Regions from separate parts of the Fundidesulfovibrio sp. genome, predicted to be linked through region 2. Evidence: riboswitches for the same ligand, from Rfam matches in the RefSeq annotation. Region 2 holds a riboswitch; each other region holds the start of a gene.

Region 1 (7,925 bases), on a different contig from region 2:
TTGACGTAGTGTAGTAGGACGAAACCATACACCACAGCCCAACAACAAACACCAGTGCGCACCACACTTGCTGCACAAATGACAAGTATTGCAGCTGCCACGAAGAATTAAATCCTGTGTCAATAATATTAAATCTCACAACAATAATGCCAAAACTCATCAAAACATACATGCGCAGCAACCACTTCAACATATTACGCTGCATCAACAACACATTAAAAACACGCATCGGCTCTGCTTTCAATTCTCCAAAGAACGACCACACATTAGCTGCACCCAGTCCAAATGCAAAGGCATGCGCCATCGTTTCAACAACCTTAGCATCAAGACTATTCAACACCTCGACGAATTTGGCGCTTGCCGCCACAGCATAGTCGAGTTTATGGCACACATAACAGAATATCGACGAAAACAACAGGGGGATAAGAATTATCGCAGGTCGATAGTTTATTTCTTGCCCGTTTGTAGTCAAACTCGACAACTCGCCTGAGGCGAACAACCCAAGCAAAACCAACAACACCGCAAGGGACACCAAACCCTGTACCAAACGCCCTTGCGCCTTTTCCAAGTTCGCGTTGATCTTTTCAAGAATCACTTCTCCCGAAAATACCGACGAAAGGCCTTGTACGGATTGCCCGCTCTCCGGCATGACATCCCCCTTCGATCGACTATCGGACAACAGCATTCGCATCCAACCTATTAAAAATCACCATCACCGGCAACAAAAAAAACGGAGAGCCGAAGCTCCCCGCCTTTCAATCATAGTATTCCGGCAGCTTACAACTGCCCCGGCTCGCACCCGCACATGCCCATTTCCATGCCGTAGGTGACGCGGTCGCCGTATTCGGCCTTCTTGCCCTTGTTCCAGCGCGAGACGGGCCTGTAGTAGCCCACGATGCGCGTGAACACCTCCGCGTCCTCGCCGCAGGTGGGGCACTCGAAGTGCTCGCCGGACATGTAGCCGTGCGTCTTGCACACGCTGAACGTGGGCGTGATGGAGAGGTACGGGATCTTCGTCATGCGGAAGGCCTTGATGATGAAGCTCTTCAGGGCCTCGGTGTCCGCCACGGCCTCGCCCAGGAACGTGTGGAACACCGTGCCGCCCGTGTAGAGCGGCTGCAGCTTGTTCTGGTGCTCCAGGGCCGCGATCACGTCCTCGCAGTGCCCCACGGGCAGGTTGGTGGAGTTCGTGTAGTACGGCGTGCCGTTGCCCGAGGCCTTGATGTCGGCGTAGAGGTTCTTGTCGATCTTGGCCAGGCGGTAGCTGGTGCCCTCGGCCGGGGTGGCCTCCAGGTTGTAGAGGTGGCCCGTCTCCTCCTGGAAGCGGCTGGTGATCTCGCGCAGGTGGTTCAGCACGCGCGTCATCAGGCGGATGCCTGCGTCGGTCTCGATGCCCTTGCCCAGGATGTTCAGGCAGGCCTCGTGCCCGCCCACCAGCCCGATGGTGGAGAAGTGGCCCTTGTAGCCGTTTTTGAGGTAGCGCGCCGAATAGGGGAACATGCCCCGGTCCAGCTGCTCCTGGATGAGCTTGCGCTTGAACTCCAGGGCGTCCTTGGCCAGGGCGGCGTACTCGGCCACCAGGTCCAGGAAGTCCTCCTCGCCCTGGGCCAGGTAGGCCAGCTTGGGCAGGTTGAGCGTCACCACGCCGATGGAGCCGGTCAGGTCGCCCGCGCCGAAGAGCCCGCCCACCTTGTTGCGCAGCTCGCGCAGGTCCATCTGCAGGCGGCAGCACATGGAGCGCACGTCCTCAGGGGAGAGATCGGAGTTGATGAAGTTCTGGAAGTAGGGCGCGCCGTAGCGGGCGGTCAACTCCAGGAGGCTCGTCCCGATCTCGGAATCCCAGGGGAAATCTTCCGTGACGTTGTAGGTGGGGATGGGGAAGGAGAAGATCTGGCCGTAGTGGTCGCCCTCGCTCATCACTTCCAGGAAGGCCTTGTTGAACATGTCCATTTCGGCCTGGAAGTCGCCGTACGTGGCGTCCTGGAAGGCCCCGCCCACGATGGCCGCCTCCTTGGCGACGTGCCTGGGGGGCGTGAGGTCGAAGCTCAGGTTGGTGAAGGGGGTCTGGCCGCCCCAGCGCGAGGTGGTGTTCAGGTTGAAGACGAACTTCTGCACGGCCTGGCGCACCTGCTGGTAGTTGAGCCCGTCATGGCGGATGAAGGGGGCCAGGTAGGTGTCCACGTTGTTGAAGGCCTGTGCCCCGGCCCACTCGTTCTGGAGCGTGCCCAGGAAGTTGACCATCTGGCCAAGGGCCGAGTCGAAGTGCTTGGCCGGACCGGCGGAGGAGCGCCCTTCCAGGTTGAAGCCCTCCAGGAGCAGGTCGCGCAGGCTCCAGCCCGCGCAGTAGCCGGCCAGGCCGAAGGAGAGGTCGTGGATGTGGAAATAGCCGTGGTCGTGTGCGGCGCGCACTTCCTCGGGGTATTTCTCCAGGGCGTAGCGGGCCTGCACGGTGCCTGAGAGGTGCAGCATCAGGCCCTGGAAGCTGTGGGACATGTTGGCGTTCTCGGAGACGCGCCAGTCGGCCTTGGAGAGATAGGTGTCGATGGTGTCGGCGATGTCCAGGAAGGCCGCCTTCTGCTCGCGCAGGGTGCGGCGCTTCTCGCGGTAGATGATGAAGCGCTTGGCCACGTCGAACAGGCGCGACTCCATGAGCACGCGCTCCACGGTGTCCTGGACGTGCTCCTGCAGGGGCACGTCCACGTCGGCGAGCTTTTCCTCAACCTTGCGCGCCAGGCGCTTGGAGAGCAGCGGGTCCTGCACGCCGCTGGCCTTGAGGGCCTTCAGGATGGCCTGGGCGATGCGCTCCAGGGACCAGGTTTCCAGGCAGCCGTCGCGCTTCTGGATCTGCAAGGGCATGTGCGGTCTCCTTCCCGGCCGGAGGGGGCAGGTAGGTTTGTTCGTTCAGGGTGAAGCACGGGGGCAGTTGCCGTCTGGCTGCGCTCACGTCATCCGGCGTGAGCTCCGGCACGAGGGTGATGCGGAAGCGGAAGCGGGCGGGATCCCGCGCGGCCAGGGCGAAAACCGCCTCCAGCCGTTCGCGGGCCGCCTCCGGAGAGGCCGCCCCGCCCGTGAGGACGGGGTATTTCTCCCAGGGGCCTTTCACGTCCACGGCGAAACACGTGCGGGGGCACGCATCGAAAAGACGCTCCACCACGTCCGGGGCCATGCCGTTGGTGTCCACCTTCACGGGCAGGCCCAGGGCGTCGAGAGCCTGCACCAGCGGGTAGAGCCCGGGATCGAGGGTGGGCTCGCCCCCGCAGACCACCACCCCGTCGAGCCAGCGCGCCCGGGCGGCCAGGGACCTCAGGACGGCGGAAGCGTCCAGGGACGGATGGCGGCTGGGCGTGAAGGCCAGCGAGGCGTTGTGGCAGGTGGGGCAGCGCAGGTTGCACCCGCCCAGGTAGAGGACGGCGGCGCTGCGGCCCGGCCAGTCGCACAGCGACAGGGGCGTGACGGCCCGGATGCGGGGCAGGGGCGTGGTGGTGGCGTGGCGTGCGTGATGTTCCATGCTCGTCTCAAAAAATCAAAGGTGCTCGTAGCAGAATCGGCAAGCCCCATGAAGTAAAAAAAGGTGCATCATTCTCAAGTGTTGCCGATACGCAATCACAACACCTCGAAAGGCCGCGCCTTTTCAACAACAGGCAGAACGCAACGTCGGGAAGCCGAAGGGTGGTGGGCGGACGCCGTCACGGCGGCCGAAGTCCGGCAGCCCGCCGCCCGTGCGCGGGGCGAGGCCATCGCATCCCTGGAACGTCTTCTGGCTTCCGGCCGGGTGGTGCGCGGGGCCTTCCCGGGAGCGTCTCCCAGTGGCTTACCGCCCGGTATCGTGCCGGTCACAGCAGCGCGCCTGCGACGGATTCGCACCGTCTTCCGTTTTCCAGGGCGTCGGGGGAGAAAATATTCCCGGGCTGCGGGAGTGTCAAACCGAAAGAGGGGGGCCTTCTCGCAACCCCCTCATCTGGCGGAGGAAATAGTTCCCTCACCCCCCGGAGCCGGACAGGAGGCCCAGGTACGGGAACTGGCGCGCCTCGCCGCGGCAGCTCCAGAATGCAGGCCCGACGGGGGCTTGCGCCCCGGCACGGGGCCGCCGTCCACCCGCGAGGAGGGCGCCCCCGGGTTGCGCGGGCGCGGCGCGAAGGCCGCGCCCAGGTCCAGGGGGCAGGTTCAGGCGATGCCGGAGGCGCGACGCCTCAGGCGGCCTTCTTGCGCCACGGCTTCTCCTCGCGGGCCAGAAGCCTGCGGATGTTGTCCTTGTGCTTCCAGACGATGAGCGCCGCGATCACCGTGGTGAAGGGCACGATGCTCCCCGGGCCGAACCACGCCGCCGTGAAGGGCAGGCTGGCCGCGAAGAAGAGCGAGCCCACCGAGACGAAACCCGAGGCCGCGATGAGCGCCGCGCAGGAGAGCCCCGAGACCACCGCCGCCCACGGGCACAGGGCCAGCACGGCCCCGATGGCCGTGGCCACGCCCTTGCCGCCCTTGTAGTGCAGGAACACCGGGAACATGTGCCCGCCCACGCAGGCCAGGGCCGTGAGCGAGGCGTACCAGCCGCCGCCCAGCTTCCAGGCCACGGCCACGGGGATGAAGCCCTTGAGGGCGTCGCAGGCCAGGGTGAGCACGCCGAGCTTCGTGCCGCACAGGCGGGCCACGTTGGTGGCCCCGATGTTGCCGCTGCCCGCCGTGCGCGGGTCGATGCCGCGCGCCGCCTGGGCGATGAACAGCCCGAAGGGGAACGAACCCGCCAGGTAGGCCAGGCCAAGCCAGAGGATCTTCGCGAGCACTTCTTGCTCCTTGCGCGAGGGTTTCGGTCGGTTCCGGGCGTCCTAGTCCACTTTCGGCGGCCACTCTCCGGCCTCGGGCTTCTCGTCCGCCTCGCGCAGGGAGAGCACCCGGAATTCGCCGGTGAGGGGGTCCACCTTGCCCACGCGCGCGCGGAAGCGCTGTCCGGCCTGGAAGGGGCCGCCCAGCATGTCGCGCGGGACGCGGGTGTACATCTGGAGCGTGGTCAGGCTGAGCGCCGCGAGGTGCCCGCACTCCTCCAGGGCCACGGCCTCGAGATCGCGCTCGCGGCCCACCTGCTGCAGGTGCGCGAGCTTCCAGTAGCGCGGCCTGCCCCGCTGCACCATGGCCACGGCGTCCAGACGCGCCGCCAACGGCGCGAGGGACTCCTGGAGCGCCTCGCGCGTGAGCCTGGGCGCGCCCGTGGCGAGATACGCCTCCACCTGGGCCAGGTTCACGAAGTCCGACATGCGCCGCAGAGGCGACGTGACCGGCGCGTAGGCCTCGGCCGCGAGGCTGGCGTGGCGGCCCGGGCGCGCCTCCAGGGAGGCCCCGCAGAGCTGCTTGACCACGCGGTGCATGTCCACGGGGTCGGTCCAGACCCCGGCGTAGCCCGCAGGAAGCGTCACGTCCTGGACGCGGTGGAAGAGAGCCACCCCCCGCTCCCCGGCCCAGGCGGCCATGGAGGCGTTGGCCAGGATCATCAGCTCGCTCACGGCCAGTTGGGCCTCGGGGTAATCCTTGCCGGGGCCGATCTCCACGCCGGTCGCCCCGGGGTAACCGGAAAGTTCGATGCGCGGCTCGGGCCGGTCGATGACCACGGCCCCGCGCTCCACGCGCGCCTTGCGCAGCAGGCTCGCCAGGTCGCGCGCGGCCGCCGCCTCGGGCGGGGCGTCGCCCCGTGCCAGGGCGGCCTCCACGTCCTCGTAGGTCAGGTTGGCCGCCACGCGCACCCAGCCCAGGGAGGGCGCGAAGGAGCGCGCGCCGCCTTCGGGGTCCAGCTCCCAGTCCAGCACCAGGGCGGGGCGGTCCTCCCCGGCCTTGAGGCTGTAGAGCCCGCAGCCCAGGGCCTCGGGGAGCATGTGGCTGTCGCCCTCGGGCAGGTAGAGGCTCGAGGCGCGGCGCGCCACGGCCCGGCCCAGGGGGCTCTCGAAGTTCCAGGAGAGCGTGGGCCTGGCCAGGGCCATGCGCACGCGCCAGCCGTCCGGAAGGCGCTCCACGTGGAAGGCGTCGTCGATGTCTCGGGTGGTGGGGGAATCGATGCTCAGGAAGAGGGAGTCCAGGGGCGGCTCGCGCCGGGCCTGGAAGTCGCGCCCGAGGGCCTCGATCTCGCCGGCGAAGGCTTCGCTCCAGGCGTCGCCCTCGTCGTAGCCCGCCTGGTCCAGGAGCACGTTGTGGTTGGGCCCCACGATGCCCCACTCCTGGGCCAGGATCAGGGCCTGGGCCGGGTGCTCGGGCAGCCCCTTGCGCAGTTGCTGCCACAGGGGGCCGTGTTCCTGGCTTTCGGCGTCGGCCATGATGGCGCGCAGCAGGTCCTTGAGCCGCCGGGCGGCCGAGGGGTCCAGCTGGGCCTCCAGGCGCGCCGGGTCCTTGCGCCGCCCCGAGGACCACCCGGCCCACAGCTCCTGGAAGAAGGCGTGTCCCGCCGTGACCACCAGTTCGCGCTCGCGGGCGGCCTCCTGCTCGGCCAGGCGGCGCTCCACGGTTTCGGCGGGATAGACCTCGAAGTTGGGCGGCTGGAACTTGAAGTGGGTCTTCACCGAGAGCAGCGCCCGGCCCATGGCCGCCACCTGGTCCACGTCGGGCTGCTCGAAGGCCAGGCCCGCGAACCATGCGGCGGAGTTCTGGGACACCTCTCCCTGGGCCAGCTCCCAGATTTCCAGGGGGTCGAGCCCGGCGCGAAGCGACTCGCGCCGGGCCGCGTGTTCCTTGAGCTTTTCGAGGATCCCCTCGCGGTTGAAGGCCCCCTCGTGGCGCGGCCCCAGCCAGGGCAGCAGGCGCGCCCCGGCAAGCTTCACCTCGCGCCGGGTGAGGGTGTAGAGCCTGAGCTTGTCGCCCGAGGCCTCCTCCACCCATGCCAGGTGGGGCTCGTTGCCCTGGAGGTATTCCACCACCGTGCCCGGCAGGGGGAGGCTCTGGATGCTGGGATGCCTGGTCAAGCGCGTCTCCGGTGCGGGCCTAGTGCTTGAAGGAGCGCTGGCCGGTGAAGACCATGGCCACCTGGGGCGCGGCTTCGTTGCAGGCCTGGATCACCTCCCAGTCGCGGATGGAACCGCCGGGCTGGGCGATGGCCGTGACGCCCTGGGCGATGGCCAGGTCCACGCCGTCGCGGAAGGGGAAGAAGCCGTCGGAGACCAGGGCGCTGCCGGGCAGTCCGCCCCGGTCGGCCTTGGTCTTGGCCTCGATCTCGGCCAGGGACTGGGCCAGGGCCGGGTCCGAGGCGGCCTTCTCGCGCAGATCGTGGATGGAGAGCTTGTGGCGCTCGAAGGCCAGGAGGTCGGCATACTTGGTGTAGGCCTTGTGGATGGTCAGCTGGACCACGCCCACGCGGTCCTGCTCGCCGGTGCCGATGCCCACGGTGGCCCCGTCGCGCACGAAGATCACGGAGTTGGAGGAGACGCCCGCCTCCACGGCCCAGGCGAAGAGCAGGTCCTGCGCCTCGGCGGGGCTGGGGGCGCGGGCGGTGAAGGCCTTGCCGTCCTTGGTCTCGGTCTTGGCGGGGAGGAAGTCGGCGGCTTCGAGGATGCGGTTGCGGAAGGAGAACTGGAGCACCAGGCCGCCGTCCATGAGGGTCTTCACGTCCAGGAAGGGTTCGCCGACGTAGTCGGCCAGGACGGCGATGCCCGGGATGGCCACGATGCGAAGGTTCTTCTTGGTCTTGAGGATCTCCAGGGCGGCGGGCTCGAAGTCGGGAGCGGCCACCACCTCGAAGTAGCCCGCGTTGATCAGCTCGGCCGTGGCCTTGTCCAGGGTGCGGTTGGCTACAACGGCCCCGCCGAAGGCGGCGATGCGGTCGGAGAGGTTGGCGCGCTCGAAGGCCGTGGCCAGGCCCTCGGCGGACCAGGCCGCGCCGCAGGGGTTGTTGTGCTTGAGGATCACGACGGCGGGCCTGGCCGAGAGGTACTGGAGAATGTTCAGGCCGTTGT
Region 2 (7,925 bases):
CCCCTCATCCGCGAGGGCTTCGGTCTGGTGGTTCCCGTCGCAGAGGACCTGGAGGCCATGAAGAAGTCCCCGGTCCCCGACGAGAACAACACCTCCCCGGCCGACCCCTACGGCATGCACCTCAAACCCTTCGAGGTGGCCCTGGTGCAGGACGCCTTCAAGCGCTCCATGGCGGGCGAGACCGTCAAGTCCAAGGACCCCGCCGAATACCTGCGCTACGGCGACTACGAACCCCTCACCGTGACGCTCACCCGCATCCTGGACTCCAAGGCCGGCCTGGCCTGGACCACCTACTCCCACACCGGCATGCCCGTGATGACCTCGGCGCGCGGTGCGGGCGAACGCCTCTTCGAGGGCTACTACGACAACACGGAGCTGGCCCGGCGTCTCATGCGCGTGATCGACCCAGCCGTGCAGCTGGCCGCCAACTAATGTCGCGATTTTGAAAAACATGAAATGTGTTTCAAAATTAAAAAGCAATGATTTTAAGTGATTGCCTCAAGAGTCTGTATGGACGGATTTTGAGGACGCAACACTAGTCTCGCCCGGTCCGGTCTCGCACCGACCGGCCGGGGCCTTCGACACCCTCCACTCCGGGGGCGCGCTCCAGCGGGGCGCGCCCCTCCTGGCGCACCATGAACCCCACGCAAAACGGCCCATCGACTGATTCTCCGGCCCCGGCCGACTCGTTGAGCCCTCCGCAGGCCGCGCAGCCCGAACCCGCACGGAAAACGCTCCACCAGGGGGCTTCGGGCGCCGCCCGAGGCCCGTTTGCGGCGCACCACGCGCCCGGACCCCAGGAACCGGCGCCGACGAGCATCGCGCCCGAACGCCGCCGAGACGCGGTCCTCGTCTGCGTCTTCGCGCTGCTCGTGCTGGCCCTGGCCCTTGCGCCCACGGGGTTCGAGAACCGCCTGCCCACCGGGACCCTGGCCGTGAAGGCCCGCGTGATCTCAACCGACAACAGCAATCTGCGACAGTACGGCGTGGTCCTGGAAGGTGACCAGCGCGTCGAGGCCCAGGTGCTGGAAGGCCCCTTCGAGGGGCGCAGGGTCTGGGCCGACAACCTCTTCCTGGGCAAGCTGGAACTGGACCGTCAGTTCAAGCCCGGGGACAAGGCCCTGGTGGCCCTCACCGTACGCGGAGGGGAGATCGTGGGGGCCGTCGCCCAGGACCACTACCGCCTGGACGTGCAGCTCTGGCTCCTGGGGCTCTTCGCCCTGTTGCTGGCGGCCTACGCGGGTTGGACGGGGGTGAAGGCGCTCCTGAGCTTCGCCTTCGCGGCGCTGGCCATCTGGAAGATTCTTGTGCCGCTCTTCCTCACGGACCACGACCCCATCTTCGTCACCCTGGCCGTGCTTTCCTTGCTCATGGCCTCGGTGCTCTTCCTGGTGGGCGGGCTCAACCGCACGGCCCTGGCGGCCTACCTGGGGTCGCTCCTGGGCGTGGCCGCCACGTGCGCCATGGCTCTGGGCTTCTCGGGGGCCTTCGCCCTGCACGGCTCGGTGAAGGCCTACGCCGAGACGCTCTTCTACTCGGGCTACCCCCATCTGGACCTCACGCGCATCTTCCTGTCCACGGTGTTCCTGGGCTCCTCGGGGGCGGTGATGGACCTGGCCATGGACGTGGCCGCCAGCATGCGCGAGGTGGCCCTGCACCATCCGGGGCTGGGCTACTGGAGGCTGTGCGCCTCAGGGATGCGCGTGGGGCGCGTGGTGGTGGGCACCATGACCACCACGCTCCTGCTGGCCTACTCGGGCGGGTCCATGGCGCTCCTGATGGTGTTCATGGCCCAGGGAGTGCCCATGGCCAACGTTTTCAACATGAACCACGTGGCCGCCGAAGTGCTGAGCACCCTGGTGGGCAGCTTCGGCCTGGTGCTGGTGGCCCCCTTCACGGCCCTCACGGGGGCCTGGCTCCTGGGCGGACGCAAAGGGGCGCACGCCCCGGCGCGGGGCGAGGGCTGAGAGCCTGCCCTGGAGGCGTCGCGCCGGGGCCGCAAGAGCGCGAGTTGACTTTCTCCCGCCGCCGGGGATAGCGTGGACAGGTCCGGGTGCCCCCATCCTGGGGGAGAATAGGGAATCCCGTGGAAATCGGGAGCGGTCCCCGCCGCCGTGAGTTCCGTTTGCAATCCGCCCTTTCGCGCGCCACTGGGTGAAGCCCGGGAAGGCCGGGGCGGATGGAACGAGTCGGAAGACCTGCCCGGACCCTGTCTCAGGTTCCCGCACGGCGACGGGCTATTGCCGCGCGCGGATGCTCCGGAGGGCGAATACGGGCCGCCTCCCGCTCCCTTTATGGGACGGAAGGCGGCCTTTTTGCGCGCCCCGGCAACAGCCAAGCTCCAAGGGAGCAGTCTCATGCAGTCTTTCGTCCATCAACCGCGCCGCGCGGCGGCCCTGGCCCTGTGCCTCTTCCTCCTGACCCTCGCGCCCCAGGCGGCCCTGGCCCATGGCGGGCCGAAACCCGAGCGCGTCGGCATCCTCCTTGCGGCTTTCGGCACCACGGTCCCCAAGGCCGACCTGGCCTACAGGAACCTGCTGAAGAAGTTCGAGACCGCCTTCCCCGGCGTGGAAATCCGCCTGTGCTACACGTCGGCCATCGTGCGCCACAAGCTGGCCGAGGGCAAGAAACCCGTGAAGTTCGACTCCCCGGCGGAGGCCCTGGCCAAAATGGCGGACGAGGGCTTCACCAAGGTGGTGGTGCAGTCGCTCCAGACCATCCCGGGCGAGGAGTTCCACGCCCTCTCCGAAACGGCGCGGGCCTTTTCCGGCATGCCCAAGGGCATGGAGAAGGTGGTGACGGGCTGGCCGCTGCTGGCCACGGCCGACGACGTGGAAAAAACCGCCCGGGCGCTGGCTGCCATGGCCCCCGGCGGGCGCAAGCCCGGGGAGGCCCTGGTCTTCCTGGGCCACGGCACGAAGCACCCTGCCAACATCTACTACCCCGGCCTGCAATGGAGCCTCTGGAAAGCCGACCCCCTGGCCTTCGTGGGCACGGTGGAGGGCGTTCCCTCCCGGGAGGACGTGCTGGCCGCCCTCAAGGAGCGCGGCGTGAAAAAAGTCTGGCTCCTGCCGCTGTTGGCCGTGGCCGGAGACCACGCCCGCAACGACATGGCGGGCGACGAGGACGACTCCTGGAAGTCCGCGCTGGCCCGCGCGGGGATTGAGGCCGTGCCCGTGCTCAAGGGCACGGCCGACGCCGACGCCCTGGCCGCCGTCTGGATCGACCACGCCCGGCAGGCCCTGGAGCGCCTGCGCTAGGGCGCACGCCACGGGCCTGACGCCCGGAGCGCGCCCCTGTTGCGGGCGTCCCGGTCGAATCCGCCACGAACTCCCGGGGAGGGCCGCCCCTCCCCGGACAACCCCGAGGCCGACACGCCCATGTCCCGCACAGCCCTGATCCTTCTCGCCGCGTTGGCGTCCCTGGTGCTCCTGGCGGCGGGGGCCGGGGCCGTGGACGTTCCCGCGTGGGACGCGGCCCGCATCCTGGCGGCCAGGCTGGCCGGGCGGCCGGAGTGGCTGGAGGGCGTGCCGGAGGTCTCGCGCGCCCTGGTCTGGGAGGTGCGCCTGCCGCGCATCCTCACGGCCCTGGCGGTGGGGGGTTCCCTGGCCCTTTCGGGGGCGCTCTTCCAGGGGGTGCTGCGCAATCCGCTGGCCGACTCCTACACGCTGGGGGTTTCGGCGGGCGGAGCGCTGGGGGGCTGCCTCTGCCTGCTCCTGGGCTTCACGGCCCTGGGGCCGCTCTCGGTTCCGGTGTGTGCCCTGGCGGGGTCGGCCCTGGCCCTGGCGGTGGTGCTGGCCATGTCCCGCGCCGGGGGAGGGTTCGACTCCGTCACCCTTGTGCTGGCGGGCGTGATGGCCGCAGCCACGCTCCAGGCGTGCATCGGGTTCGTGAAGTTCGCGGCCGGGGAGAACGTGGCCGGGCTGGTGTTCTGGCTCCTGGGGGGGCTCAGCTCGCGCACCTGGGCCGAGGCCGGAGTGGCCTGGGCCGGGCTCTGCGCGGGGTTGCCCGCCGCCCTGTGGCTGGCGCGAGACCTCGACGCCCTCTGCCTGGGCGACGAGCAGGCCCGCGCCCTGGGCGTGGACGCCTCCCGCGTGCGCCTGGCGCTTCTTTGCGCGGCCGGTGCGCTCACGGCCTGTTCGGTGGCGGTGTCGGGCATCGTGGGCTTCGTGGGGCTCATGGCCCCGCACACGGTGCGTCTGGCCGTGGGGCCGGGCCACGCCAGGCTCCTGCCGCTCTCCACCCTGGCCGGGATGCTCCTGGTGCTGGGGGCGGACACGGCCTCGCGCACGCTTCTGCCCCACGAGGCCCCCGTGGGCGTGATCACGGCGCTCCTGGGCGGTCCGTACTTCTTCTTCCTCTTCGTGCGGGGGCGCGGCCGTGCTTGAGGCGAAAGGCCTGCGCGTGGACCGGGGCGGGCGCCTGGAGTCCGTGGACCTGCGCCTGGCCCCCGGTGATTTCCTGGCCGTGGTGGGGCCCAACGGCGCGGGCAAGTCCACGCTCTTGCGCGCCCTGGCGGGCCTCGCGCGGCCCTGCGGCGGCGAGGCGCTCCTGGAAGGGCGGCCCGTGGCGGGTCTCCCCCGGCGCGAGGCGGCCCGCCAGGTGGCCTATTGCCCCCAGCACGAGGACGGACGCTTCGGGTTCACCGTGCTGGAATCCGCGCTCCTGGGCCGCCATCCCTGGACGGGCCGCTTCGGGGAGCCCGGGGCCGAAGACCTGGCCCTGGCCCGCGCGGTGCTGCAGGAAACGGACCTCGCGCATCTCGCGCACAGACCGGTCACGGAGCTTTCGGGCGGCGAGCGGCGCAGGGCCTCCCTGGCGCGGACCCTGGCCCAGGCCGGGGCCTCCCCGCAGTCCGGCGGGGCGCGGGCGCTGCTCCTGGACGAGCCCACGGCGGGGCTGGACATCCGCCACGCCTTCCTGGCCATGGCCGCCCTGCGCCGTCGCGCCCAGGCCGGGGCGGCTGTGGCCGTGGTGCTGCACGACCTCAACCTGGCGGCCATGTACTGCCCCCTCGCGCTGGCGCTTGATGCCGGGCGCGTTGCGGCGTATGGCCCCACCTCGCGCGTGCTGGAGCCCGGCCTCGTGGCCCGGGTGTTCGGCGTGCGCTGCCGCGTCTCGGACGGGCACATCCTGTTTCTGGAGGATCGATGAGTCGCCGTTTCGCCGCCTTTCCGGCGGCCATTCCGCTGGCGGCCTTGCTGCTGGCGTTGGTTTTGCCCAGGGCCTTCGCGCAGGCTTCCCCGCGCATCGTGAGCCTGTATGCGGCCCACGCCGAGAACCTGGCCGCCATGGGAGCTGCCGGGCTGCTGGCCGGCGTGAGCGAACCCCTGGGCGACGTGCCCGTGGTGGGCGCGCGCGACGGCGCGGAGGCCATCATGGCCCTGCGCCCGGACATCGTGCTGGCCCGGCCCATGCACCGCAACACCCAGCCCGGGCTCCTGGAGCAGTTGGAGCGCCTGGGCGCGCGCGTGGTCTGCCTGCAGCCCGCCACCCTCGCGGAGCTGGTCCCCTACTGGCTGGAGCTTGGCCGCCTTGCCGGGCGCGAACGGGAGGCCCGCGCAATGGCCCGTCGCTTCGATGAAGAGCTGATCCTCCTGCGCGAACAGGCCGCCGGCATCGCCCCGCACAGGCGCAAGGGGGTGTTCTTCGAGGCCATCCACCGCCAGATGAAGACCGTGAGCCCGGACTCCCTGGCCGCCTTCGTGCTGGAGAGCGCCGGGGGCGTTAACCTGGCCGGGGACGCCCAGCCCGTGGCGGGGTCCAACATCGCCCACTTCGGGCTGGAGCGCGTGGTGGCCCTGGGCGACTCCCTGGAAGTCTACCTGGCGCAGAAAGGCCCCATGAACCCGGTGAGCGAGCCCGAAATCCGCGACACGCCGGGGCTGTCCAGCCTCAAGGCCGTGCGCGAGGGCCGGGTGGTGCTGGTGGACGAGGCGCTGGTGTCGCGCCCCACGCCGCGCCTGCTGGAAGGGGTGCGCGCCGTGGCCGCCGCGCTCTATCCCGAGCGCGTGCGGCAGGGAGGCGGGTCATGAGCCGGGGCGTGCTCCACGCGGTGGGCGTCGGCCCCGGAGACCCGGACCTGCTCACCCTCAAGGCCGTGAAGGCGCTCAGGCGCTCGGGCGTGGTCTTCGCGGCCTCGTCCACGCGCAACGACCACTCCCTGGCCCTGTCCATCGCCTCGGAACACCTGCCCCCGGGGACCCCCGTGGAGCTTCTGGGCTTTCCCATGACCCGCGACCAGGACGCCCTGGAGCAGGCCTGGCAGGCCAACGCCCGGCGCGTGCTGGACTTCCTGGATACCGGGCGCGATGCGGCCTTCATCACCCTGGGCGACCCCATGACCTACTCCACGTTCCTCTACCTCTGGCGCACCATGCGCGAAATGGACCCCCGGGCGATCGTGGAGGTCGCCCCCGGGGTGAGCTCCGTGATGGCGGCCGCCGCTGCCGCCGGGGTTGGGCTGGCCGAATCGGACCAGAGCCTGGCCGTGCTCTCGGGCGTGGACTCGGAGGCCAGGCTGCGCGCGGCCATCGAGGCCTGCGACACGGCGGTGATCCTCAAGGCCTACCGCAGCTATCCCCGGCTGCGCGCGCTCCTGTGCTCCATGGGCCTGGAGGACCGCGCCGTGCTGGTGAGCCGCGTGGGGCTCGAGGGCCAGCGCGTGCACGAAGGGCTGCCTCCCGAGGACCAGCCGCCCTATTTTTCGCTGATCATCGTGAAAAAATAGGACAAAATAAAATACAATCATTTTGGCCGGTTGCCTCTGTAGAGAGGCGGCCGGCCATTTGTTTGGCGGCTCAAAGCTCAAGGAGCACCTAAAGATTTTCCGGGAGCAAACGATAAGTACGTCAGAAAGGCCGAATACGCGCAGGCGGCCCGTCCGGGGGGAGGGGAGAAGCGGCGCCGAGGCAAGGATGCCACTGACATTCAAGGAGGAATCGTCATGTCGCTCGTAATCAACCACAACTTGATGGCAATGAACGCGGCCCGGAACCTGTCCCAGTCCTACTCGGACCTGGGCGTCTCCACCCGCCGCCTGTCCTCTGGCCTGCGCGTGGGCACCGCGGCCGACGACGCCGCCGGCCTGGCCGTGCGCGAACTCATGCGCTCGGACATCGCCTCCCTCAACCAGGGCGTGCGCAACGCCAACGACGCCATCTCGATGATCCAGACCGCCGACGGCGCGCTGGGCGTCATCGACGAAAAGCTCATCCGCATGAAGGAGCTGGCGACCCAGGCCGCCACGGGCACCTACACCTCGGACCAGCGCCTGATCATCGACTCCGAGTACCAGGCCATGGCCTCGGAAATCACCCGTATCGCCAACGCCACCGACTTCAACGGCATCTACCTGCTCAACGGCAACCTCTCGGGCTCGACCCACTCCGGGGCCGGGCTGGTGGCCACGGGCAAGTTGAAGGTGCACTTCGGCACCGGCAACCTTTCGGCGGAAGACTACTACTACGTCCAGATCAACAACTCCACGGCCTCGGCCCTGGGCGTGGGCATCGGCGCGGCTAGCAGCTCGGAAGGCCGCTCCATCTCCACCCAGGAGCTGGCGCAGAAGGCCCTGGAGCAGCTGAACACGGCCATCATCTCCAAGGACAAGATCCGCGCCAACCTGGGCGCGCTGCAGAACCGCCTGGAGAACACCGTGCAGAACCTGCAGATCCAGGCTGAGAACCTCCAGGCCGCCGAGTCGCAGATCTCCGACGTGGACGTGGCCGAGGAAATGACGAGCTTCGTCCGCTCGCAGATCCTCACCCAGTCCGCCATCGCCATGCTCTCGCAGGCCAACAGCCTGCCGAAGATGGCCATGCAGCTCCTCGGCTAGCCCGGAGGGCGGCCAGCCTTCCGCACTTGGAGGCCGGTCCGGCGATGCCGGGCCGGCCTTCTCCGTTTTTCGCGCAGTGGCCGAAAAG
Region 3 (7,925 bases), on a different contig from region 2:
GGGGACTCTCGGGGTTGGAGCCGCAGACCAGGGCCACCGAGCCGTCGCGCAGGCGCACGGGGCTGCCCACCGGATAGATGCCCAGGCATTTGATGAACGATTCCACCAGTTCGCGCGAGAAGTCCTTGTCGCGCATGGCGAACAGGATGCGCATGGCCGTGTTGGGCTGGATGGCCCGCCGGTAGGGCCGGTTGCTGGTCATGGCGTCGTAGGAGTCCACGAGCCCCACGATCTGCGCCGCCCGCTCCAGTCTGTCTCCGGCCAGCCCCCGGGGATAGCCCGCGCCGTTGAACTTCTCGTGATGGTCCCGGATGGCCGCCAACACCTTGGGAGACGCGAGCCCCTGGCTCTCCAGGATGTCCGCCCCCTCGCCCGGGTGGGACTTGACCACGGCGAACTCCTCCGGGGTGAGACGTCCGGGCTTGTCCAGGATGGCGTCCGGGATGCGGGTTTTGCCCAGGTCGTGGAAGAGGCCGGACTCTCCCAGTCCGCGCAACGCGTCCTTGTCCAGGCCCAGGTGCTGCCCGAACACCACCGCCAGAACCGAAACGTTGAGGGAGTGGGTGTAGGAATAGGCGTCGTTGCGGCGCAAATTCACCAGGCTCACCAGTGCGTCGGGGTTTCCGGCCACGGAATCGATCACCTTCCCCACCAGGCGCGCGGGAGCCTCCCGGTCCAGGGGTTTGCCCAGGCGTGCGGCACGGATGAAGGCGCTGATCACCCCGACGGATTCGTCCTGGAGCGCCCTGGCCCTGGCGTAGTCGCCCGGATCCGGCAGGGGCCGGGGCGAAGGGGACGTGCCGGAACGCTGGCGGGGCGGCGGCGTGCGTTCCTCCCGGATGAAGGTTTCGCGGTAGCCTTCGGCCAGCAAGGACTCCACCTGCCGCAGGGAGTCCACGGGACCCGCCTCGGAATAGAGGAAGGGGTGTTCCGTCCAGGAAAGACCGGTGTCCACCACGGTCATGCCCGGGCGCAATTCGGCGACGGCGATCTTTCGGATGCGCTCGGGGCTCCCCGCGCTGGGCGACGGGGCGGCGGCGAAAGGGGCGGGGCGGTGTGGACTGGCCATGGCGTCGTGAAATCCCGGGGTCAGGCTCCGGGGCAGACCGACCGGCCCGGAAGTTCGGCCAGGGCGGCGTCCAACTGGCTGAGCAGCATGTCCAGGCGCAGGCCCTGGAAGCCCTTGGCGCAGCCGCCCCGGACGTTGCGACGGTGCAAATCGTCGCACCACTTGGTGAGGCAGGCGATGCCGTACTTGCGCGCGTCCACGAAGTCCAGGGCCATTTCCTCGGGGTGGGGGACCCCGTCCAGGGCCAGGCTCAACCCAAGGCAGATGCGCCCCTCATGGTAGCGCACGCGTTTCACCTCGTAGCCGGCCATGAAGGCCAGGGGCCAGGAGTTGGTCCCGGCCGGGTCGTGAAGCTTGAAGTAGACCAGGGCCAGGGGCAGGCGCTCACGCAGGGCAGCCAGTTGCGACGGGGCCGAGGCGGCGAAGGAGAGCCCGAGGCCCCCGGCCGAGATGTTGTCGATGCATGGGTAGGGCGGCCTGCCCAGGGTGAACACCGGAGAGCCGAGGTCGCGCAGGTGGATGCGGTGCAACCCCAGGCTCCGGCCGAACCAGACGGCCAACTCCATGACGAGGTCCCGGGTCACCTCGACGCGATGGGCGCTCCTGAGGTCCGGGACACAGGTCGGCACGGGGGGCACGGACGACGAATCGGCCGGAATTGCCTGGATGCGCCGCATCATGATGGACCCTCCTGATGAGAGGTTGGGATCCCGGGCCACGGAAACGTCCGCCCGATCCTCCGCTGCCCGGCCAGCCCCGCGGGTGGCCGGAGACGCTGGCCGCCCGGCGCGCGGAGCCTCTGCAGCCAGTAGAGGATTGTTTTTCCCGCATGCATTCGCTCCCGTGTTGGCCGCACAATCGGAGGCAGGGGCCGATTTGGCAATGGCCCTTTTTTGGTTTATTATATGGCAGAAAAGGGGTAGAAATCAGCGCATCGGTCTGATGCGATGAGACCCCGGAGGCACGCCGTGACGCCAGCCCAGGAACCGTTGACCGCAACGCCCGGAAGACCCCGCAAGGGACGCCTGGCCCGCGCCGGAGACAAGCTGCGCATGGCCTTCATGCTCCTGGGCAAAACCTGGGGCAGCAACACCGCCGCCCCCAACCACCTCTTCAACATGAAGCGCTGGGGGCAGTGCGGCCTTCCCAAAAGCATCAAGACCGTCAAGGAGGACATCCGCTCCGGAGTCTCCTTCGACAGGGTGTCCAGGTATGCGGCGCTCTTGAACGTCACCCCCTCCCTGCTCACGGACGACGCCCTGGCCCCCACGGACCCGGCCTTCGTCTCCGCCGTGGTCGCGGCCAAGCCGGACCAGGTCCCCCCGGCGATCATGCTCCAGAACATCTTCGGAGGGGCGGTCAACGAGCAATTCCTGGACTACAACCGGCCCGAGTACGTGAACGGCCTCTTCGAGCTACTGAAAGGCTTCTATGTGGTCTACCTGGCCAAAGTGCCCTTCGATGTGGGCGTGAACAAGATGGCCCTGGCCATCCACACGGCCGACGCCTACTGCCTGCGCCTGGACGCGCGCTTCTACCTGGAGACGGAGCCCAACTCCCTGCATGGGGAGCTTCACCGATGGGGCGCGTTCCTTTACGGCAATTTCCACCTTTCGGAAATGCAGTCCTTCGCCCTGGCCATGCTGCCCGAGCCGCTGCGAAACCCGCTCATCGCCTCGCGAAGGCCCTTCCACATGGCGGGCAAGTACCTCTTCGGGTCAGAAGCCTTCGGGCGCGAGCCGCTCTTCGCCCTGCTGCACATGGAGCGCCGCGCCGCGCTCCCCGTGGCGGACTGGGCCGAAGCCTTCGACGATTTCTGCCGCGAGAACATCTCCTACCAGTTCCTCTTTCCGGGCGACCCGGAGCACGACTACGCCCTGGCGCGCCTGCGCGGGGCGGGGGAGACCGGGCTCGGGCAGGACGCGGCGGACCCCGGCGGGCACGCCCCCTCGGGCGCATGACGACGCCGACGGCTTTACACCGGAGCCCTCGCGCATTAGCTAACAAGAATCGTCACATCATTCCGGAGGAATCCATGGCATCGTTCGTCCGCTTCGCCGTCCTTCCTTTCCTCGCCGTATTCTGCCTCGCCGCGCCCGCCCTGGCCGCCGACAACATCAAGGGCTGGGAGCGGGGCGGGGCCTACGACAAGGCCTACGACCCCAAGGAGGCAGACTCCTTCAAGGGACGCGTGGAAGACATCCTGGAAATCGTCCCCCTGCCGGGCATGGACAAGGGCGTGGCCCTCGTGGTGCGCGACAAGAAGGACAATAAAACCGAGACCGTGCACCTGGGTCCCAAGTCCTTCGTGGACCTGGAATCCATCGGGCTGCGCAAGGGCGACTCCGTGAAGGTCACGGGCGTTTGGGCCACCATCGGCGGCAAGGAGGTGGTGCTGGCCTCCAAGGTGAAAAAGGACGAGAAGCTCCAGCTCAAGGTGCGCCGCACCAAGGACGGGATGCCCTGGTGGAGCATGAGCGCCGAGGAACTGGCCAAGGAAAGGAAGTCCTCCGATGACGACTAACGGCCCGGCCACCCGATCTCTCCGGGGTCTGCTGCTCCTGGTTCTGGCCCTGTCCCTGGCTGGTTGCGCCTCGCGCCACGCCGAAGTGGCCCCGCTCCCCGCCGCCCAGGCCCCCCAGTGGAAACCCGGCGACTGGTGGCGCTTCTCCTCCAAGACCAGAAGCCCCTACGCCCTGGCCGAACGCATGGAAGTGCGATCCGTGGGCGACGAGATCGTCCTGACCGGAGACGGCGACCAGGCCCGCAAGGCCGTGCTCGGGCGCGATCTCTCCGTCAAGAGTTCCAACGGTTCGCTGCTGGCCTACTCCGTGGACTCGGGAACCGACGCCTACGTCTTCTTCCCCCTGGCCGTGGGCCAGACGCGGACCTTTACCCAGAGCGCCAGCACGGCCAAGGGCAGCGCCAGCTACACCAACACAGTCACCGTGGAGGCCTCCGAGGAGGTCACCACCCCGGCCGGGACCTTCAAGACCTTCCGCATCAAGGTGCAGAAGAGGAACACCACCGGCTGGAGCGGAACCTACACCCTCTGGTACGCCCCGGAAGCGGCCTACTTCGTGCGTATCACCGACACCCACGGCCACAACGCCGTGCTCCAGGAGTATGGCAGGAAGTAGCCCCGAGGCCCGGCAGGAGCGCACGTCGACGGACTTCGGAAATCCGGCGGGGGGCAGCCCCGGGGTTTGACCTTTGGGCCGCGAAAAGGTATCAAGCCGCTGATTGCGTACGACATCTCGGAACACGGTGCGAATCCGTGGCGAACCCGTCGCTGTAACCGGGGACGCGCGAGGGCATGGCGAAAGCCGGTCACTGGGGTTTCCCCGGGAAGGCCGCCCCCGCGCGCAGGATCCGGAAGCCAGAAGACCTGTCGAATCGCCAACCCATCGGAACCTGAAGGCAAAGGGTTCCGGCAGGATGCTCCTGCCGGAACCCTTTTCTTTTTCCGCAACCCCACCACCGGAGGAACCATGAAAGGCAAAGGCAAGAAGGACGTGATCGCCATCCGCAAGACCTGCAAGGCCGACGGCACGGGGCTCTCCCACTACATCCTCATGGACCCCAAGAAGTAACGATGTCCACCAAGCGCGACGCGGCGGCCCCGGAGCGGGGCCGCCACTTCAACACCGGCTCCGGCCCCGCGCTCCAGCCCGTGGACATCGGCCATCGCGAGTACATGGCGGTGGTGGACCCCGACACGGCCTTCTGGGCCTTGGTGCGCACCGAGAAGCTGGGCCGGACCCTCACGAGCCGCAAGTTCCTGAAGGCCTACGCCGGTCAGGCCGACCGCTTCGCCGAGGAGATGCGCCGCCTGCGCTTCGGGCTCTCGCCCTCGGCGGTCTATTTCAACCCCACCGAGCGCTGCAACCTCAACTGCGCCTACTGCTACATCCCGGCAGCGATGCGTTCCGGCGGCGAGCACATGTCCAAGGAGCGCCTCCTGGAGGCCCTTGACCGGCTCAAGGCCCACTTCGACGCCACGCTCCCCGAGGGGACGCGCCCCCAGGTGGTGTTCCACGGCGCGGAGCCCCTGCTCAACAGGGAAGCCATGTTCGCCGGCATCGAGCGCCACCAGGAGAACTTCCGCTTCGGCATCCAGACCAACGCCACGCTTCTGGACGAGGAGGCCATCGCCTTCCTCACGGAGCGCGGGGTGGGCGTGGGCGTCTCCCTGGACGGGGCCAGCGCAGCCGTGGCCGACCGCGCCCGCGTCACCTGGGGCGGGGAGGGCGTTTCGCGCAAGGTGCTGTGGGCCATGGAGAAGCTGGCGGGCTATCCGGCCTTCAGCGTCATCTGCACGGTCACCGACGGCAACGTGCGCACGCTGCCCAAGGTGGTGGAGTTCTTCCACAAGTACGGCGTGAGCACCTGCCTCTTGAACATGGTGCGCTGCACCCTGCCCGGAGCGCGCGAGATCAAGCCCGACGAGGACGTGGCGGCCCGCTGGTTCGTCAAGGCCCTGGAGCGCTCCCACGAACTCTACAAGGAGACCGGGCGCAAGCTCGTTGTGGGCAACTTCGCCAACATCCTGCTTTCGATCCTGGCCCCCACGGCGCGCCGCCTCATGTGCGACATCTCGCCCTGCGGCGGCGGGCGCTGCTTCTTCGCCCTGGCGCCGGGCGGCGACGTGTTCCCCTGCAGCGAGTTCATCGGCCTGCCCGACTGGCGGGGCGGCAACCTCTTCGCCGACAGCCTGGGCGACATCCTGGAGAGCGCGCCCTTCAAGGCCGTGACCGGGCGCAAGGTGGAGGACATCGAAGAGTGTTCGCGCTGCGCCGTGCGGCACTTCTGCGGCTCCCCCTGTCCGGCCGAGGCCGCCGAGATGAACGGCGGCATGGACCGGAAGGGGGCCTTCTGCCGCTTCTACGAGGAACAGGCCCGCTCCGCCTTCCGGCTGATCGCGGACGGCCGTGCGGACGACTTCCTCTGGGACGGCTGGGACGAGGGCGTGGAGACCACTTTCGAGTTCACGGCCTAGCTCCGCGTACTCCCTCGATCAAAAGAACCGGCCGCCGTGCGGCGCTGGCTTGGCCCGCGCCGCTCGGCGGCCGAATATCTTCATCATTATTCCAGTCGCCGCCGGTGACCCCCGCGAAGAATTGCGGGACCGGTGGGCATCCTCCTGGTCGCCGGTGCACCTTCTCCTTAAGGCGCTAATTTGAGCTTGAAAACCTCGTCCTTGGGCGTGCGCGGGATCACGAGCTTGAGGAAGTGCGTCGTGTTGCGCCGCAGGCGGAACTGATCCAACTGGTCGCGGTCGTTGAGATTCTCGCAGTGCACCTTGATGCGGCCCTGGCCCTGCCCGGCGTGCTGGTTCAGGTAAGTGATGTTGGGTCCGGGCGGAGCGGCGCTTACGGTGAGGGTGAGCACCTTGTCGGCTGGGACATTGATCTGGTCGTAGTAGAGTGCGAAGAGGTCGTTGCGGTCCACGTAAAAGCAGCGAAATGCCGGGTTGACCTGATTGGAGTGTTTCTTTTCAAGCACCTTCGTGTGGAACATGCCGGTGAGGCGGTCGTCGTATTCGGGGCCGCCGAACTCCAGGAAGAAGTCCTTGATGTCGTTGCCTTGGTCGTCCACGGCACGGACCACAACCTGGAAATATTGATGGTAGAAGGCCTGGTCGTCCTCATCAAGGTTTGTGTCCATGGCCATCGCTCCCGTTTTCTCGCTGATGGCGTTCCATTCCTGGTTGATATTCATGTAGTTGGCGGCGTTGTCGCAGCGTAGAGCCTGCAGGATCAGTTCACCCAGTTGGCTATCGCCCTTGTCGGGCCTGTGGATGGAGCCGTGGTCCCTGTCGGGCAGGACGGCCAGGGGCGCGCTCAGGTCGGGATTGCGAAGGGTCCAGGGCGTGACTTCGGGGTTTTCGGGGTCGGAGCTGAAGTCGATGGTCATCCCCCTGGCGTTGAGATTGGCGGCGCAGACCCGGATGGTGCCGTCTGATCCGTTCTCGTTGACGATCTTGCGCAGGAGATCGGAATAGGGATGGCTGCCGATGATCACGAAGGGCCACACGCCGCCGTCGCCGTAGGGCGAGGTGGCGTCGGGCCGTTCCGCCGGGACGAAGAGGTCCTGGTGGGCCAGCTTCCACTGATAGGGGGAGGCCAACTCCAGGGCGTCCAGCATGGCCTGGCCAGACTGGAACCAGTTGTCCGCCCCCTTGAAGATGCGCCCAATCAGGCTCTTGCCCTTGACCGCAAGGGCGGAGCCGAAATTGGCCGGGGCGAGCATGACCAGACGCTTCAGGGGGCAGGGCAGCCCCAGGTCCGCCAGGTCGGCGATCCACTGCCTGGCCACGAGTCCCCCGGTGGAGTGCACGATCATGTCGAAAGACGCGTCGATGGTTCCATCATCCTGACGCTGGCGGATGACATCGCGCATGCGGCGGCTCACGTCTTCCACGCGCACCTCGTCGTCCTTGGAGATGTAGTCTCCCAGGTGGACGGCGTGGGGCGTGAATCCGTTGCGATTCAGGAACGAAGCCAGGTGTTTGAAGGATTTGAAGCTGTCGCTCCAGCCGTGGAGCACGATGACTTGTCTGGCCATGGCGGCCCTCCCGTTTGACGGATGGGCCTGAAAGTACCATGTTGTCGAATATTTCGGCAATCATGCGCGCAATTTCTGTCAATTAATCGATATCTAGCGAGTGTAGCCGCAAGTTGAGCGGGAGGGCTGCACAGGGCGTACGGCATGTGCCGATCGGCTGCGGGGACTGCCCGCGACCCGGCATGGACTGGAGCACAGGCCTCGTGGGTGTCGGGGACGGCCGAGGCGTGACGTCCCCGGCCGGATCATCAGGATAAAAGAAACCGGCGCGCGGGGTCGTCCCGCACGC

The links. A riboswitch is a leader RNA that binds a small molecule or an ion and turns the genes downstream of it on or off. The one in region 2 is predicted to bind cobalamin.
Region 1: another riboswitch for cobalamin. It lies ahead of ACV4UX_RS01850 (radical SAM protein); the one in region 2 lies ahead of ACV4UX_RS05060 (sirohydrochlorin cobaltochelatase).
Region 3: another riboswitch for cobalamin. It lies ahead of cbpA (modified peptide precursor CbpA); the one in region 2 lies ahead of ACV4UX_RS05060 (sirohydrochlorin cobaltochelatase).

Annotation. Positions count from the first base shown of each region.
Region 1 covers NZ_JBZVFJ010000006.1:36,917-44,841, reverse strand. The annotation lists gene ACV4UX_RS01860 (hypothetical protein) at 1-649, opposite strand, end outside; gene ACV4UX_RS01855 (ribonucleoside triphosphate reductase) at 778-2,799, opposite strand; gene ACV4UX_RS01850 (radical SAM protein) at 2,717-3,508, opposite strand; cobalamin riboswitch at 3,731-3,922, opposite strand; gene plsY (glycerol-3-phosphate 1-O-acyltransferase PlsY) at 4,191-4,781, opposite strand; gene ACV4UX_RS01840 (ribonuclease catalytic domain-containing protein) at 4,824-6,938, opposite strand; gene ACV4UX_RS01835 (IMP cyclohydrolase) at 6,958-7,925, opposite strand, start outside.
Region 2 covers NZ_JBZVFJ010000023.1:8,543-16,467, reverse strand. The annotation lists gene ACV4UX_RS05070 (alkaline phosphatase) at 1-432, shown strand, start outside; gene ACV4UX_RS05065 (YibE/F family protein) at 636-1,967, shown strand; cobalamin riboswitch at 2,035-2,221, shown strand; gene ACV4UX_RS05060 (sirohydrochlorin cobaltochelatase) at 2,358-3,260, shown strand; gene ACV4UX_RS05055 (FecCD family ABC transporter permease) at 3,381-4,388, shown strand; gene ACV4UX_RS05050 (ABC transporter ATP-binding protein) at 4,381-5,154, shown strand; gene ACV4UX_RS05045 (ABC transporter substrate-binding protein) at 5,151-6,035, shown strand; gene cobI (precorrin-2 C(20)-methyltransferase) at 6,032-6,730, shown strand; gene ACV4UX_RS05035 (flagellin N-terminal helical domain-containing protein) at 6,947-7,837, shown strand.
Region 3 covers NZ_JBZVFJ010000021.1:669-8,593, reverse strand. The annotation lists gene ACV4UX_RS04660 (cyclic di-GMP phosphodiesterase) at 1-1,069, opposite strand, end outside; gene ACV4UX_RS04655 (hypothetical protein) at 1,090-1,698, opposite strand; gene ACV4UX_RS04650 (hypothetical protein) at 2,038-3,030, shown strand; gene ACV4UX_RS04645 (MamS/MamX family magnetosome protein) at 3,105-3,593, shown strand; gene ACV4UX_RS04640 (TapB family protein) at 3,583-4,209, shown strand; cobalamin riboswitch at 4,329-4,457, shown strand; gene cbpA (modified peptide precursor CbpA) at 4,561-4,662, shown strand; gene cbpB (peptide-modifying radical SAM enzyme CbpB) at 4,665-6,068, shown strand; gene ACV4UX_RS04625 (esterase/lipase family protein) at 6,236-7,636, opposite strand.